DNA from 3 places in the Streptomyces sp. NPDC046931 genome. Region 2 is predicted to be linked to each of the others. Evidence: riboswitches for the same ligand, from Rfam matches in the RefSeq annotation. Region 2 holds a riboswitch; each other region holds the start of a gene.
The links. Region 2 has a riboswitch for S-adenosylmethionine ahead of ABZ876_RS07365 (aminotransferase class V-fold PLP-dependent enzyme). Riboswitches for the same ligand answer to the same signal wherever they lie in the genome.

Region 1 (4,975 bases), on a different contig from region 2:
CGTACTGGCCGTTCTCGATCAGGTGGTTGATCGCGTCGGTGAGGGGCTTGGCCAGGCCGCTGCCCTTCTTCGCGGTGGCCGCGATCAGCCCCTGGAGGCTCGCGCCGGCACCGGAGTACTGGCCCGCGATCCTGGTCGCGTCGGGGGTGCTCGCGGTCTGGGTGACGTGGTAGGAGAGGTTGGGGCTGGGGCCCAGGTAGGCGTCGATCTTGCCGCTGTTCAGGGCCAGGTAGAGGCTGTTGTTGTCCTGGAAGTACTTGACGGTGAGCTGCTTGCCCTCGCTCTGGAGCTTCTTCTGCCACTCCAGCAGGATCCGCTCCTGGTTGGTGCCCGCGCCGACCGAGACGGTCTTGCCCGCGAGGGCCTGGTAGTCGCCGTCGAAGGTCCACTTCGAGGACTTGAGCGTTTCGAAGGCGAGGTCGTCCTTGCGGTAGGAGGCGAACTCGTACTTACGCTTGCGCTCCTCGGTGTCGGTGATGTTCGAAAAGCCGACGTTCACCTTGCCGCTGTCGATGCCGACGAAGAGGTTCTCCCAGGTGAACCGCTTGACCTCGGGTTCGAGGCCGAGGACGGCCGCGACGAGTCTGCCCAGGTCGGCCTCGGAGCCGGTGAGGGTCTTCTGGTCGCTGCCCACGAAGCCCAGCGGCGGGGAGCCGGAGGGCAGGGTGCCGGAGCCGATCACCAGCTTGCCGCTCTTCTTGATCGCGTCGGGCAGCTGGGCGCTGATGGACTTGACCTCTGAGACCTTCAGGGTGGTCTCCTTGGCGGCACCGTTGGACAGCCGGCCGACGGTGACCGTGCCGGCGGTGTCGCCCGTCGCGGTGGCGGCGTCGCTGTCGCCACCGCAGGCGGCGAGCCCGGTGGCGAGGGTGGCGACGGCGGTCGCCGCGGTGATGCCGCGTATCAGGCTGCGTCGGGTGAAGTGGGCAGACATCGCTGTTCCTTGTCGCTGGAGGTGATGAGGGCGGGGTGAGGGAAGTCGAGGGGTGCGTCGCGTCAGAGCACCTTGCCGAGGAAGTCCCGGGTCCGCTCGTGCCGGGGATTGTCGAGGACCTCGGAGGGCGGGCCCTGTTCGATGATCTTTCCGCCGTCGATGAAGACGACCCGGTCGGCGATCTCGCGGGCGAAGCCGATCTCGTGGGTGACGATGACGAGAGTGGTGCCGCTGGTCGCCAGGTCCTTGATGACGGCAAGGACCTCACCGACGAGTTCGGGGTCCAGGGCGGAGGTCGGCTCGTCGAAGAGAATGACTCCGGGGCGCAACGCGAGAGCGCGGGCGATGGCGACACGCTGCTGCTGGCCACCGGAGAGCTGGCGTGGATAGGCGCCGGTCTTGTCGGCGAGGCCGACCCGGCCGAGGAGTTCGCGCGCGAGTTCCAGGGCCTCGGGCTTGCCGAGCTTCCTGGTGGCGACCGGCGCGGCGGCCACGTTGTCGAGGACGGTCAGGTGCGGGAAGAGGTTGAAGTTCTGGAAGACGAAGCCGATCCGGGCGCGCTGGGTGAGGATGGCCCTCTCGCTCAGCTCCTTCAGCCTCCCCCAGCCTTCGGCCGGGGGGACCCCCCTCTCCCTTCGGTCGCCTTGCCGCTTCACGCCGATCAGTTCGCCGTTGATGCTGACGTAGCCGATCTCGGGCTTCTCCAGATGGTTGATGACCCGCAGCAGGGTGGACTTCCCGGAGCCGGACGGCCCGAGGATGACGGTGACCTCGCCGGGGCGGACGGTCAGGTCGATGCCGTTCAACACCGGGTGGGTGCCGTACCACTTGTGCACGTCGTGCACCTCGACGGTGGCGGGCTCGACGCCGGCCAGGGCTTCGAGGGTCTCGGCGGTCATACGGCGGCCTCCCGGCGGATGCGGACCCGCAGGTCGGTGAGACCGGTGCGGAGCCTCTGCAGCGGTGTCGGCGGCAGGGTGCGGGTGGCACCGCGGGCGTAGTACCGCTCGACGTAGAACTGGATGACGGAGACGACGCTGGTCAGGACGAGGTACCAGACGGTGACGACAAGCAGCAGCGGCACGATGTCGCCGGGGTAGGTGGAGCCCATGGACTGGGCGGTGCCGAACAGGTCGAGCAGGGAGACGTAGAAGACCAGCGAGGTGCCCTTGATCAGGCCGATGAGCTGGTTGACGTAGTTCGGGACGATCGAACGCAGCGCCTGCGGAAAGACGATCTTCCGGAACTGGTAGCTCTTCGGCAGACCGAGCGCGGAGGCTGCCTCGTGCTGGCCCTGGTCGACGGAGAGGATGCCGCCGCGCACGACCTCGGCGGCGTAGGCGGCCTCGTTGAGGCTGAGGCCGACGACGGCGACGGCCATGTCGGTGGCGAGCCGGGACTCGTCGAAGGTGAAGAAGGCCGGGCCGAAGGGGACACCGATACTCAGCGTCTTGTACAGGGCGCTGAGGTTGTAGAGGAAGATCAGCACCACGATGAGCGGTATGGAGCGCAGCGCCCAGACGTAGGTCCAGCTGACCGCGCGCAGCACTGGGCTCTTCGACAGCCGGGCCAGGGCCAGCAGGATGCCGCCGAGGAGGCCCAGCACCGCGCTGTAGGCGGTGACTTCGAGGGTGATGAGGAGTCCGTCGAGGATGTTCGGCCGCAGGAACCAGTAGCCGAAGCGGTCCCATTGGTAGAAGGGGTTGGAGACCAGTCCGTGGACGAACTGGGCGGCCAGGACCAGGACTGCCGCTGTGGCGATCCAGCGTCCTGGACTCCGTAGCGGCAGGACTCGCTGGGCAGTGAGGGCTTGCCGACGTTCGTCGGCGGTCGGCGCTTCCGGGAGGGTGACGGTGGCGCCAGGGGGTTCACTCATGGTGGGCTCCGGCTGGGTGGGAACACCCCGGAAGCGCGGCGGCGTGCGGGGGCGCGGACGACGGCGAGGTACCGGGGGCGTGGAGGACGACGGCACACCGCGCGGGCGGTGTCGGTCAGGAGATGCGGGGGCTGCGGTGAGGTGTCAGCCCCGGCAGCGGGCGCTGCCCGGTGCGGTACACAGTGCGCTGTTCACGCGGAGCAGATCGACGGCGCGATCGGCGACGAGGGGGTTCGGGTACGGCTGTACGCAGCCCTGCGGGCGGCGTGTCGCCGTCCTGGGAGCTGCGTACATGGCGTCACCGTCACTGTTCCGGCCCTGTGGGCCTCGCGCTTACCGATACGTCATCGGTCCGGTCGTCACCTGGGGCACCCCACCGCGGTGCGAGGGTTGCCGGTCAGCCAGCCAGGGCTTGTCGCTGACACTCATGACCGTTCTGGGCACGTAGTCAAGACAATGGCCCGAACGAATGTCAACTCCGGTCCACCAGGTGGAACTGGCCCCGGGCCGGGAGTGCTGGCCTCAGGCCTTGCAGTCGAGCTGATGCCCCGGCACGCCAGCGCTCGCCCCGGGCAATCGCTTCCGCCCGGCGAGGGTCGTCGGCGTAGCGGAAGATCCGGCCGGCGAACACGACCACTCGTTCCTTGTCGCCGACCCGGTAGTCGGCGTACCGGCCTCCCTCCGGGGAGAGACCGTCTGCCAGCGCCTCGGCCAGCGGGGCGTCATCCTCGGCGTCACTCTCGGGCATCGATGTCAGGACCTAATGGGCTGAGTGTGCCGCCCAGTCCAGGATCTGGACGGCCGCTCCGGCTGCCTCCAGGCCCCGGCACCGGGCGTGGTGACGGCGTTCGATGCCGTCGAGGTCGAGGTGGGCACCGAAGGCCGGGTGAGCGGCCAGGCGGCGGGCGTAGGCCCACAGCACCGGGTGGTCGGCGATGCGCTGGACCGCGGCGGCGTCGAGGTGGTTGCGGTGCACGGTGTCGAGCTGGACCAGGGCCACCCACAACTCGACGTCTGCCACGGTGACTTCGTCACGGATCACGTACGTACGTCCGACGAGCCAGCGCTCCAGCGCGCCCAGCGTCTCCAGCAGCGTCCCGAGTGCCGCGTCGCGCTCCGCCTGCCCGCCGTCGGCCGAACCGGCACGCTGAGCCGCCTCGTCCATGCTCTGCGCGCACATCCGCTCGACGGCCTCGATCTCCGACTCGGCGCCGCACGGGTAGAGCGAGAGGCCGTCGGTGCCGAAGCGGCGGGCCAGATCACGCATGATGTCCGGGGCGTGAGTGCTCACGATCCGTCCGGACCAGTCGTCGCTGAGGACCGGAGCGACGGCCGGACCGATGTACCGGTGGGCACTCGCCTCGTACAGCGGGCGCAGAGCCGAGTGACCATCCTCGGGACAGTCGGGCACGGCCGGCAGGAAAGTCGCCGGACATACGGTGTCCAGACCGAGCAAACTGTGTACGACGGCGATGCGGAGGCCGTCGGGAGAGGCCGTCGACAGATAGAGGCGGTAGCGGCCCGGAACGGCGTAGTGGCCGCTGCGCGCGTCCCTGCCGATTCGGCCGCGGAATGCGGGCACGGGCTGGGCGGTGACGCGGGCGGCCTGCGGTGTGACGGTCATGACTCTCCCGGGGAGCGGGCGCGGACGTACGCGCGGCGGAAACGACGTCGGCCGAGGGAGCAGGGCTCACCGGTGCGCACCGGAGGGGACTACACCTCAGGGCGCCCCCTCAAGGGAAACGGGGACGCCGTCGGCGCGGGACGGGCCCGGCTCAGCCCTGGAGCCTGATCGCGCTGCAGACGCGCTCCAGGTCGATGTGGCGGCGGGAGGTGAGGAGGAGAGGCGGGCGGCTCACTCGGACAGCGGCCGGATCAAAGCGCCTCATGCTTCCCTACCCGTTCACTAGGATTCCCCGATTGAGTGTCGATCCGACACGACACCGACGTCAAGAGGTCCGTCCCGCATCGCGGATGCCTGGGTGGACGGCAGCCCCGCCCGACGCCGCGTTCACACCGATCTACGTCTTGTACAGGCCCTCGCCAGCAGCGCGGGCGGACTCCCGCCGCTCCGGGAAGTGGATGCGGCGGGAGTCGCGATCGGGTCAGCCAGGGGAAGCTGGTCGGACCCGGAAAGCCGGTCAGTCATGGAACTGGTTCGCGGG
Region 2 (4,975 bases):
TCCACCCCTCGATGAACGAGGTGGTGTACCACGGCTCGTACGTGCCGTTGCAGGGCCAGCTGATGAGCGAGGCGTTCAACTCGACGCTGCACATCAGCTTCGACGTCCGGGGCGGTCTGCTGATCCGGCAGATCCACCACTGGGCGGCGCTGGTCTTCCTCGCCGGCATGTTCGTGCACATGATGCGCGTCTTCTTCACGGGCGCGTTCCGCAAGCCGCGTGAGATCAACTGGCTGTTCGGCTTCCTGCTGTTCGTCCTGGGCATGTTCACCGGCTTCACCGGCTACTCGCTCCCGGACGACCTGCTCTCCGGCACCGGTGTCCGCTTCATGGAGGGCGCGATCCTGTCCGTGCCGATCGTCGGCACGTACCTGTCGTTCTTCCTCTTCGGCGGCGAGTTCCCGGGTGGCGACTTCGTGGCCAGGTTCTACTCGATCCACATCCTGCTGCTGCCGGGCATCATGCTCGGCCTGGTGGTCGGCCACCTGATCCTGGTCTTCTACCACAAGCACACGCAGTTCGCGGGTCCCGGAAAGACGAACAACAACGTCGTCGGCATGCCGCTGCTGCCGGTCTACATGGCCAAGGCCGGAGGCTTCTTCTTCCTGGTCTTCGGTGCCATCGCGGCCATCGCGGCGGTCGCCCAGATCAACCCGATCTGGGCCATGGGTCCCTACCGTCCGGACCAGGTGTCCACCGGTGCCCAGCCCGACTGGTACATGGGCTTCTCCGAGGGCCTCATCCGTACGATGCCGGGCTGGGAGATCAACGTCTGGGGCCACACGCTCGTCCTGGGAGTGTTCATCCCGCTGGTGATCTTCCCGCTGGTCCTGGTCGCGATCGCGGTCTACCCGTTCATCGAGTCCTGGGTCACCGGTGACAAGCGCGAGCACCACATCCTGGACCGCCCGCGCAACGCGCCGACGCGTACGGCCTTCGGTGCCGCCTGGATCTCCTGGTACTTCGTGCTGCTGGTCGGTGGCGGAAACGACATCTGGGCCACCCACTTCCACCTGTCGATCAACGCGATCACCTGGTTCGTCCGCATCGCCTTCTTCGTGGTGCCGGTGCTCGTGTTCATCGCCACCAAGCGGATCTGCCTCGGCCTCCAGCGCCGCGACCGCGACAAGGTGCTGCACGGCCGCGAGTCGGGCATCATCAAGCGGCTGCCGCACGGTGAGTTCATCGAGGTCCACGAGCCGCTCAGCCAGGAGGCGCTGCACACGCTCACGGCGCACGAGCAGTACAAGCCGGCCGAGATCGGCCCGACGGTCGACGAGAACGGCGTCGAGCGGAAGATCAAGGGCTCGGAGAAGCTGCGTGCCAAGCTGAGCAACGCCTACTACGGCGAGGACAACCAGATCCCCAAGCCGACGGTCGAGGAGTACAAGGAGATCACGAGCGGCCACGGCCACCACTGATCGCTGCGCGCGCCACGCCACGGTCGAAGGGCCCCGTCCTCCCCGGACGGGGCCCTTTGCCGTGCCCCGGGCTGGATAGGGTGGACCTGTTCGAGATGTGCGTCCCGTCCGGGACACCGACCCAGGAGCGGCTTATGAGCGCTGTGACCCCCGCAGGAGGCGACACCGCGGCGGGCCGTTCCTGGCCCCAGGTGCTGAACGGGCTGCTGGACGGCCGTGACCAGAGCGCGGACGACACGGCCTGGGCGATGGACCGCATCATGCGTGGTGAGGCCACGGACGCGCAGATCGCCGGGTTCGCGGTGGCGCTGCGCGCCAAGGGCGAGACGGTGGAGGAGATCACCGGTCTGGTCCGGACCATGTACGAGCACGCCAATGTCATCGAGGTTCCGGGGCCGACGGTGGACATCGTCGGTACGGGCGGCGACGGCGCGAAGACGGTGAACATCTCCACGATGTCGTCGATCGTGGTGGCCGGCACGGGCGCCAAGGTCGTCAAGCACGGCAACCGGGCCGCGTCCTCCGCGTCCGGGGCCTCGGACGTGCTGGAGAAGCTCGGTGTCAATCTCGAGCTGACGGTGCAGCGGGTGGCCGAGGTGGCCGAGGAGGCCGGGATCACCTTCTGTTTCGCGGTGAAGTTCCACCCGGCGCTGCGGCATGTGGCCGCAGCGCGCGGACAGCTCGGCATCCGTACGACGTTCAACGTCCTCGGCCCGCTGACCAACCCGGCACGGGTGAGGGCGCAGGCGGTGGGTGTCGCGGACCCGCGGATGGCGCCGATCGTGGCGGGAGTGCTCGCCGAACGCGGGAACTCCTCCCTGGTCTTCCGGGGGGACGACGGACTGGACGAGCTGACGACGACCTCGACCTCACGGGTGTGGGTGGTGCGCGACGGCAAGGTCACCGAGGAGTCCTTCGACCCCCGCGACGTCGGCATCGAGCTGGTGCCGGTGGAGGCCCTGCGGGGCGCCGACGCGTCGTACAACGCGGAGGTCGCGCGGCGGCTGCTGGACGGTGAGACGGGGCCCGTCCGGGACACCGTGCTGCTGAACTCGGCGGCCGCCCTGGTGGCCCTGGAGCCGACGGGAGCACCACTGGCCGAGCAGCTCCGCGCCGGGATGGAGAAGGCGGCGGAGTCGATCGACTCGGGGGCCGCGAAGCGGACCCTGGAACGCTGGGTGGCCGCGAGCAACCGCTAGCACCGTATGGCGCGCACGGCGGGGGGAGCCCGGCACGGCCAGGCTCCCCTCCCTTTCGCCGCTCCCCGTCTTTCGCCGTGGCGTCCCGTCCCGGCGGGGACGCGCGCCCCACATCCCGGCATCCGGACGGAGTTGCGGCCGGGCGATCACCTCCCGTAGCGTCCTGTCCAGGTCATGAGCGACAGCCACTCGGCCCCGGCCGGCTGTCCGGCAACCCTCCGTCCGTGGCGGGGTGCCCCGGGTGAAGACCGGGCCGTAGGCAGCGAGGTCTACGGCAAGCGCGGACCCCTCACACGCCGGTGGATGAGCGTGGGGCCAGGGGTCCTGGTCGTTCGAGGGAGCCTTCCGTGAGCAAGCGAATGCGCTAGGGCCGCAGAGCCCCGCCTCCGCATCACCTTCTTCCCCCTCTTTTCCTTTTCCCGCGCCGTCGAGGCAGCCGCGCGCCGTTGTGCGTGCCCTCCGGCGCGGTGATCCCATCTGCCTTCACGGGAGTGCGCTCATGTCCGTCTCCACCCTTGCCGCCGACCAGTCCGTTTGTGCCCCGCTGCCCGTTCTGGGCCGGGATGTCAGCGTCCCGCTCGTCACGGGCGGGGAAGTCACCTACGCCGCGCTCGACTACGCGGCCAGCGCCCCGGCGCTCCAGCGGGTCTGGGACGACGTGGCGGCGTACGCGCCGTACTACGGCAGCGTCCACCGCGGTGCCGGGTACCTGTCGCAGCTGTCCACCGATCTCTTCGAGAACGCGCGCCGGACCGTCGCAGAGTTCCTCGACTGCCGCGAGGGCGACCAGGTGGTCTTCACCCGGTCCACCACCGACTCGCTCAACCTTCTCGCCGCCACCCTGCCGGCCGGCTGCCAGGTCTTCGTCTTCGAGACGGAGCACCACGCCTCACTGCTGCCCTGGCGCGACGCCCGGGTGACCTTCCTCGACGCCCCGCGCTCCCCGCAGCAGGCCGTCACCACCCTGGGGCGCGCCCTGGCGGACCGCGAACCTCACGGCCCGGCCCTCGTCTGTGTCACCGGAGCCTCCAACGTCACCGGTGAGCTGTGGCCCGTACGGGAGCTCGCGGCGGCCGCCCACGCCCACGGCGCCCGTATCGTCCTGGACGCCGCCCAGCTGGCCCCGCACCACCCCGTGTCGGTCAGGGACCTCGACGTGGACTGGGTCGCCTTCTCCGGCCACAAGCTGTACGCCCCCTTCGGCTCCGGCGTGCTGGCGGGCCGCTCCGACTGGCTGCGCGAGGCCGAGCCGTACCTCGCGGGCGGCGGCGCCAGCCGCAAGGTCACCCGGCGCACGGACGGGGGAGTGGACGTCGAGTGGCACGAGACCGCCGCCCGGCACGAGGCCGGTTCGCCCAACGTGATCGGCGCCTACTCCATCGCCTCCGCCTGCAAGGCCCTCACGGAAGCAGGCTTCGAGGCGCTCGTCGCCCGTGAACAGCACCTCGTCCGCGAGGTCAGGGCAGGGCTCGCCCGGATCCCGCAGGTCAAGGTGCTCTCCCTCTTCGGTGACGACGCCCCCCGGGTCGGCGTCCTGTCGTTCGTCGTGGAGGGCTGGAACAGCTCCCACTTCGCCGCCGCGCTCTCCGCCGAGTACGGCATCGGCGTCCGGGACGGTCTCTTCTGCGCCCACCCGCTGGTGCGCACCCTGCTGGGCGGCGACCCGGGCACCCAGGGCGAGTGCGGGGCCCCCGAGGCCGCACCCGGCGAGAGGTCCCTGAACGCCATCCGCGTCAGCTTCGGCGCGGGCACGCCCGACGAGCATGTGGAGCGTTTCGTCCGGGCGGTCGGGGAACTGGTCAGGGACGGCGCGCAGTGGAAGTACCGCACGCAGGACGGGCGGTGCGTTCCGGCGGTCTGACCGCGGGTCCCGTCACCGTCCGCCTGCGCGCCCACGGTGACGGGCCGTGCGCCGTGCGGGAGGCGCCGCCGCGCCCCAGGCTAGTTGTCGAGCCCGATCGCGAACGCCGCCTCCAGATCGTGCTGGGAGTACGTGCGAAAGGCGACATGCGTATCCGTGGCCAGGACGCCGGGGATCTTGCTGATCCGGCCGGGGATGACGTCCGCCAGATCGTCGTGCGCCTTCACCCGGACCATGGCGATGAGGTCGTAGGTGCCGGTGACCGAGAAGACCTCGCTGACGGAGTCCAGCGCGGCGATCGACTCGGCGATCTCGGGGATCCGGTCCACGCTGGTCTTGATGAGCACGATCGCGGTGATCACGGCTGGCGTTCTCCCTCGGGGGCCTGGGCTGGAGGTTTCACCCTACTCGTACTGCCGTAGCGCACCCAGGCATAGAGGAAGCCCAGCGCGAAGCCCACCAGGTGGGCCAGGTAGGCGACGCCCGGGCCCTGA
Region 3 (4,975 bases), on a different contig from region 2:
GAGAGGGGCGCGCGTGCGGTTCTGCCGCACCCCCTCACACCTCACCCCGCCCGGCCCCGGACAGACCGAGGGGCCCGTACCCCATGGGATACGAGCCCCTCGACACGTCGAACAGTTCAGTCGTCGGCGCGCAACCTCAGCCTGCCAGGCGGACCATGTCCGCCTGCGGCCCCTTCTGACCCTGCGAGATCTCGAACTCGACCCGCTGACCCTCTTCCAGGGTGCGGTAGCCGTCCATCTGAATCGCGCTGTAGTGGACGAATACATCCGCACCACCGTCGACCGCGATGAAGCCGTACCCCTTCTCCGCGTTGAACCACTTGACGGTGCCCTGAGCCATGCCTAACTCCCCTATTACTGGCCCTTGCACAGATCCACACTTCGCGGATCCGGGTCAGACCTCACCCCCCAACGGTTGGGGGCGTGCGCCGGAACGCGTCGACCGCGGCTGAATGTATCTGTCCAACTGCCGTCTGCAACAGGTCAATCGGACGAGAAATCCGGGCATGACCGGTCGGGAATGTACGAAGAATTCACCTGAATTCAGGGCAAGTCGGGCCCGACAAAAGGAATGGATGGCGTAAAAGCCCCGCCTACTTTGGCTGCTTCTAGTCGGGTGGGCCGCAGGGGCCGGCGGCGTCCGCCGGAGGGACCGGGAACGCGTTCCCCAACTGTACCGCGCTCAACCATACAGAATTGCCCCCTCCGCTTCTCTCACGGAGAGGGCAATTCGATGAACTCTCGGTGTTGTCGTTACCGAGGGTAATGGTCGTACGGGAGGTGAGCGGCCGTCAGCCGCCCGCGACCGCCGGGATGATGGAGACGCCCGCACCGTCCGGCGTCGCCGTGTCCAGACCCTGCTCGAAACGCACGTCGTCGTCGTTGACGTACACGTTGACGAAGCGGCGCAGCTTGCCCTGGTCGTCCAGGACGCGGGCGGCGATGCCGGTGTGGTTCTTCTCCAGGTCGGCGATGACCTCGGCGAGGGTCGTGCCCTCGGCGGCGACCTCGGCCCGGCCCCCGGTGTAGGTGCGCAGGATGGTGGGGATGCGAACGGTCACGCTCATGCGAGGCCAGCCTCTCGGAAGGAGTCCAGGGTCGGACGGATCGTCGCGGTGAGGCCGGTGCCCGCCACCGCGTCCAGGGTCTTCAGGCCGTCGCCGGTGTTGAGGACGACGGTCGTCTTCGTCGGGTCGAGGACACCGCTCTCGATCAGCTTGCGTGTCACGCCCACCGTCACACCGCCCGCCGTCTCCGCGAAGATGCCCTCCGTACGGGCGAGCAGCTTGATGGCGTCCACGATCTGCTCGTCCGTCACGTCCTCCACGGCCCCGCCGGTGCGGCGCGCGATGTCGAGGACGTAGGGACCGTCCGCCGGGTTGCCGATCGCCAGCGACTTGGCGATCGTGTCGGGCTTCTGCGGCCGTACGACGTCGTGGCCCGCCTTGAACGCGGTGGACACCGGCGAGCAGCCCTCGGCCTGCGCACCGAAGATCTTGTACGGACGGTCCTCGACCAGCCCGAGCTTGATCAGCTCCTGGAGCCCCTTGTCGATCTTCGTGAGCTGGGAGCCGGAGGCGATCGGGACCACGATCTGGTCCGGCAGCCGCCAGCCCAGCTGCTCGGCGATCTCGTACGCCAGAGTCTTGGACCCCTCCGCGTAGTACGGACGCAGATTGACGTTGACGAAGCCCCAGCCCTCGCCGGCCGGGTCGCCGATCAGCTCCGAGCAGAAGCGGTTCACATCGTCGTAGTTGCCCTCGATGCCGACCAGCTCGCCGCCGTAGACCGCGGCCATGACGACCTTGCCCTGCTCCAGGTCGTGCGGGATGAACACGCAGGAGCGAAAGCCGGCCCGGGCCGCCGCGGCGCCGACCGCGCCCGCCAGGTTGCCGGTGGAGGAGCAGGAGAGGGTGGTGAAGCCGAAGACACGCGCCGCCTCCAGCGCCTGGGCGACCACGCGGTCCTTGAAGGAGTGCGTCGGGTTGCCGGAGTCGTCCTTCACATACAGCCCGCCGGTCACGCCCAGCTCGCGCGCCAGGTTGTCGGCCTTGACCAGCTTGGTCCAGCCCGGGTTGAGGTTCGGCTTGTCGGCGACGTCCGCCGGGACGGGCAGCAGCGGCGCGTAGCGCCAGATGTTCGCGGGGCCCGCCTCGATGCGCTTGCGCAGTTCCTCGGTGTCGTAGCCCGAGAAGTCGTAGGCGATCTCCAGCGGGCCGAAACACTCCTCGCAGGCGAAGACCGGGCCGAGCGGCACCCGATGGCCGCACTCACGGCAGGACAGGGCCTTTGCCGGACCGAGGTTCACGGAGTCGGTGGGGGTTGCAACTGTCTGCACAGCCATGTCAGGCGAGGCCCTTTCTCCTCATCTTCCTCACGACGCATCTCGCCGTGAGACGGATTTGGCACCTTCCCTAGCCGGGAGCCTCGCGGTGGAAGACGAGAATCGGCTGGAGGGTTGCCGGGGCTTCATCGGGCCGTGTCCCTCTGCCCCTCTGGATGAGCTGTATGCGGTTGTTTCACTGGTGATGAGCGGCGGCGACCCACGACATGCGATGGTCACCGGCGTTGTTCAAGACTGTAACCGAAGGCCACGACAGTTGAGATAGTCGTCCGAACCGCGAGATGGATCACCACATGTGAGGAGCCGCAGACTGTGCTGGAAGAAGTCGAGCGCTGGCTGAGCACCCGCTCCTGGTCCGTGGCCGATCGCCCGCTCCATCAGATCCTGGCCGCCAAACGCTCCTCTGGCTCGTCGGTCAGCGTCGTGCTGCCCGCGCTCAACGAGGAGGAGACGGTCGGCGAGATCGTCGCCGTCATCCGCCACGACCTCATGCAGCAGGTGCCGCTCGTCGACGAGATCGTCGTCGTCGACTCGGGCTCCACGGACCGTACCTCCGAGGTGGCCGCGGCGGCCGGCGCGACGGTGGTGCACCGCGACGCCATCCTGCCGCGCATCCCCGCCGTGCCCGGCAAGGGCGAGGTGCTGTGGCGCTCCCTCCTGGTCACCCGCGGGGACATCATCTGCTTCGTCGACGCGGACCTGAGGGAGTTCTCCTCGGACTTCGTCTCCGGGATCGTGGGCCCGCTGCTCACCGAACCGGGGGTGCACCTCGTGAAGGCGATGTACGACCGGCCGCTGACCCCGGCCGGTGAGCACGCCCCCGGCACGGCCGCGGCGGGCCAGGGCGGCCGTGTCACCGAGCTGATGGCCCGCCCGCTGCTCAATATGCACTGGCCTCAGCTGGCCGGCTTCGTACAGCCGCTCGGCGGCGAGTACGCCGCCCGCCGCTCCCTGCTGGAACGGATCCCGTTCCCGGTCGGGTACGGCGTGGAGCTGGGCATGCTGGTCGACGCCCTGCACCTGGTGGGCCTGGACGCGCTGGCCCAGGTCGATGTCGGCGTGCGCCTCCACCGCCACCAGGGCGGTCAGGCGCTCGGCCGTATGGCCGCGGCGATCTACCGCACCGCACAGCTGCGGCTGGCCCGCGGCCATCTGATCCGCCCCGCCCTCACCCAGTTCGAGCGCGTCGAGGGCGGCTTCGAGCCACGGACTTACGCGGTGGACACGGAGGAGCGGCCGCCGATGACGGAGATCACGGAGTACGCGAACCGGCGGGCGGCCTGAGCCTTCGCCTCCGCCGGCGACGGCCTGCGGCCGTCACGCCGCCGGTCGTATACGGCTCCGCATACGGCCGAAGGGAACGTTTGAGCGTTTTCGCCTCGGGCTAGGTTTCGTGGCATGGTTTCGAATGCGGCTTCCGTTCTCGTGGCGTCCAACCGCGGCCCGGTCTCGTACGCGCTGGACGAGACCGGACGGCTCACCGCCAGGCGCGGCGGGGGCGGACTGGTCTCCGGCCTGTCGGCGATCGGCCCCGGCACGGACGCGGTGTGGGTCTGCTCGGCGCTGAACGACAGCGATCGGGAGGCCGTACGGCGCACGGGCGGTGCGCTCGATCCGGCCGACACCGGCGGCCAGCGCGTACGGATGCTCGACATCGACGCGCAGATGCACGCCGACGCGTACAACGGCATCGCGAACTCGGTCCTGTGGTTCGTGCACCACATGCTGTACCAGACGCCGATGGAGCCGGTCTTCGACGCGGAGTTCCGGCGGCAGTGGGCGGCGTACGAGAGATACAACCGGGCGTTCGCCGAGGCGCTGGCGCAGGAGGCGGCCGAGGGCGCGGCGGTCCTGGTCCAGGACTACCACCTCACCCTGACTCCCCGGATGCTCCGCGAGCTGAGGCCCGACCTGCGGATCGGCCACTTCTCGCACACGCCGTGGGCGCCGCCGGAGTACTTCCGGCTGCTGCCCGACGACATCGCCGCGCAGGTGCTCGGCGGGATCCTGGGCGCGGACCGGGCGGCGTTCCTCACCGAGCGGTGGGCGGGCGCGTTCACGGACTGCTGTCATGCGGTCCTCGGCCCGGGCATCCCCGCCGGCACCCGCATCGGTGTCCACGGGCTGGGGGCCGACGCGGAGTTCCTGCGCGAGCGGGCGCACCGGCCGGACGTGGCGGAGCGGATGCGCACCCTGCGGGACCAGATCGGCACGGCCCCCGACGGCGGACCCCGCAAGACGATCGTGCGGGTGGACCGCACGGAGCTGTCCAAGAACATCGTGCGCGGGCTGCTGGCCTACGAGGAGCTGCTCCAGTCGCGTCCGGAGTGGCGCGAACGGGTCGTCCACGTGGCGTTCGCGTACCCGTCCCGGCAGGACCTGGCCGTCTACCGTGACTACACGGCGGAGGTCCAGCGGGTGGCCGCGGAGATCAACTCCCGTTTCGGGACCCCCGGGTGGACCCCGGTGGAGCTGCACGTCAAGGACGACTTCGCGCGCTCGCTCGCCGCGTACCGGCTGGCGGACGTGGCCCTGGTGAACCCCATCCGGGACGGTATGAACCTGGTCGCCAAGGAGGTCCCGGTGGTCTCCGACGAGGGCTGTGCGCTGGTGCTGTCGCGGGAGGCGGGG

Region 1: linked by a shared signal. The riboswitch ahead of ABZ876_RS17630 (amino acid ABC transporter permease) and the one ahead of ABZ876_RS07365 (aminotransferase class V-fold PLP-dependent enzyme) in region 2 are both predicted to bind S-adenosylmethionine.
Region 3: linked by a shared signal. The riboswitch ahead of thrC (threonine synthase) and the one ahead of ABZ876_RS07365 (aminotransferase class V-fold PLP-dependent enzyme) in region 2 are both predicted to bind S-adenosylmethionine.

What each region holds. Positions count from the first base shown of each region.
Region 1 is NZ_JBEYWX010000008.1:260,730-265,704, reverse strand. Features, by position in the region: gene ABZ876_RS17640 (transporter substrate-binding domain-containing protein) at 1-934, opposite strand, end outside; gene ABZ876_RS17635 (amino acid ABC transporter ATP-binding protein) at 997-1,833, opposite strand; gene ABZ876_RS17630 (amino acid ABC transporter permease) at 1,830-2,810, opposite strand; SAM riboswitch class IV at 3,135-3,243, opposite strand; gene ABZ876_RS17625 (hypothetical protein) at 3,283-3,558, opposite strand; gene ABZ876_RS17620 (glutathione S-transferase C-terminal domain-containing protein) at 3,571-4,434, opposite strand; gene ABZ876_RS17615 (LLM class flavin-dependent oxidoreductase) at 4,952-4,975, opposite strand, start outside.
Region 2 is NZ_JBEYWX010000003.1:36,672-41,646, forward strand. Features, by position in the region: gene ABZ876_RS07355 (cytochrome bc complex cytochrome b subunit) at 1-1,421, shown strand, start outside; gene trpD (anthranilate phosphoribosyltransferase) at 1,556-2,620, shown strand; SAM riboswitch class IV at 2,791-2,907, shown strand; gene ABZ876_RS07365 (aminotransferase class V-fold PLP-dependent enzyme) at 3,120-4,481, shown strand; gene ABZ876_RS07370 (Lrp/AsnC ligand binding domain-containing protein) at 4,562-4,843, opposite strand; gene ABZ876_RS07375 (rhomboid family intramembrane serine protease) at 4,840-4,975, opposite strand, start outside.
Region 3 is NZ_JBEYWX010000004.1:408,445-413,419, forward strand. Features, by position in the region: gene ABZ876_RS11565 (cold-shock protein) at 137-340, opposite strand; gene ABZ876_RS11570 (MoaD/ThiS family protein) at 792-1,067, opposite strand; gene thrC (threonine synthase) at 1,064-2,344, opposite strand; SAM riboswitch class I at 2,363-2,506, opposite strand; gene ABZ876_RS11580 (glucosyl-3-phosphoglycerate synthase) at 2,657-3,628, shown strand; gene ABZ876_RS11585 (trehalose-6-phosphate synthase) at 3,743-4,975, shown strand, end outside.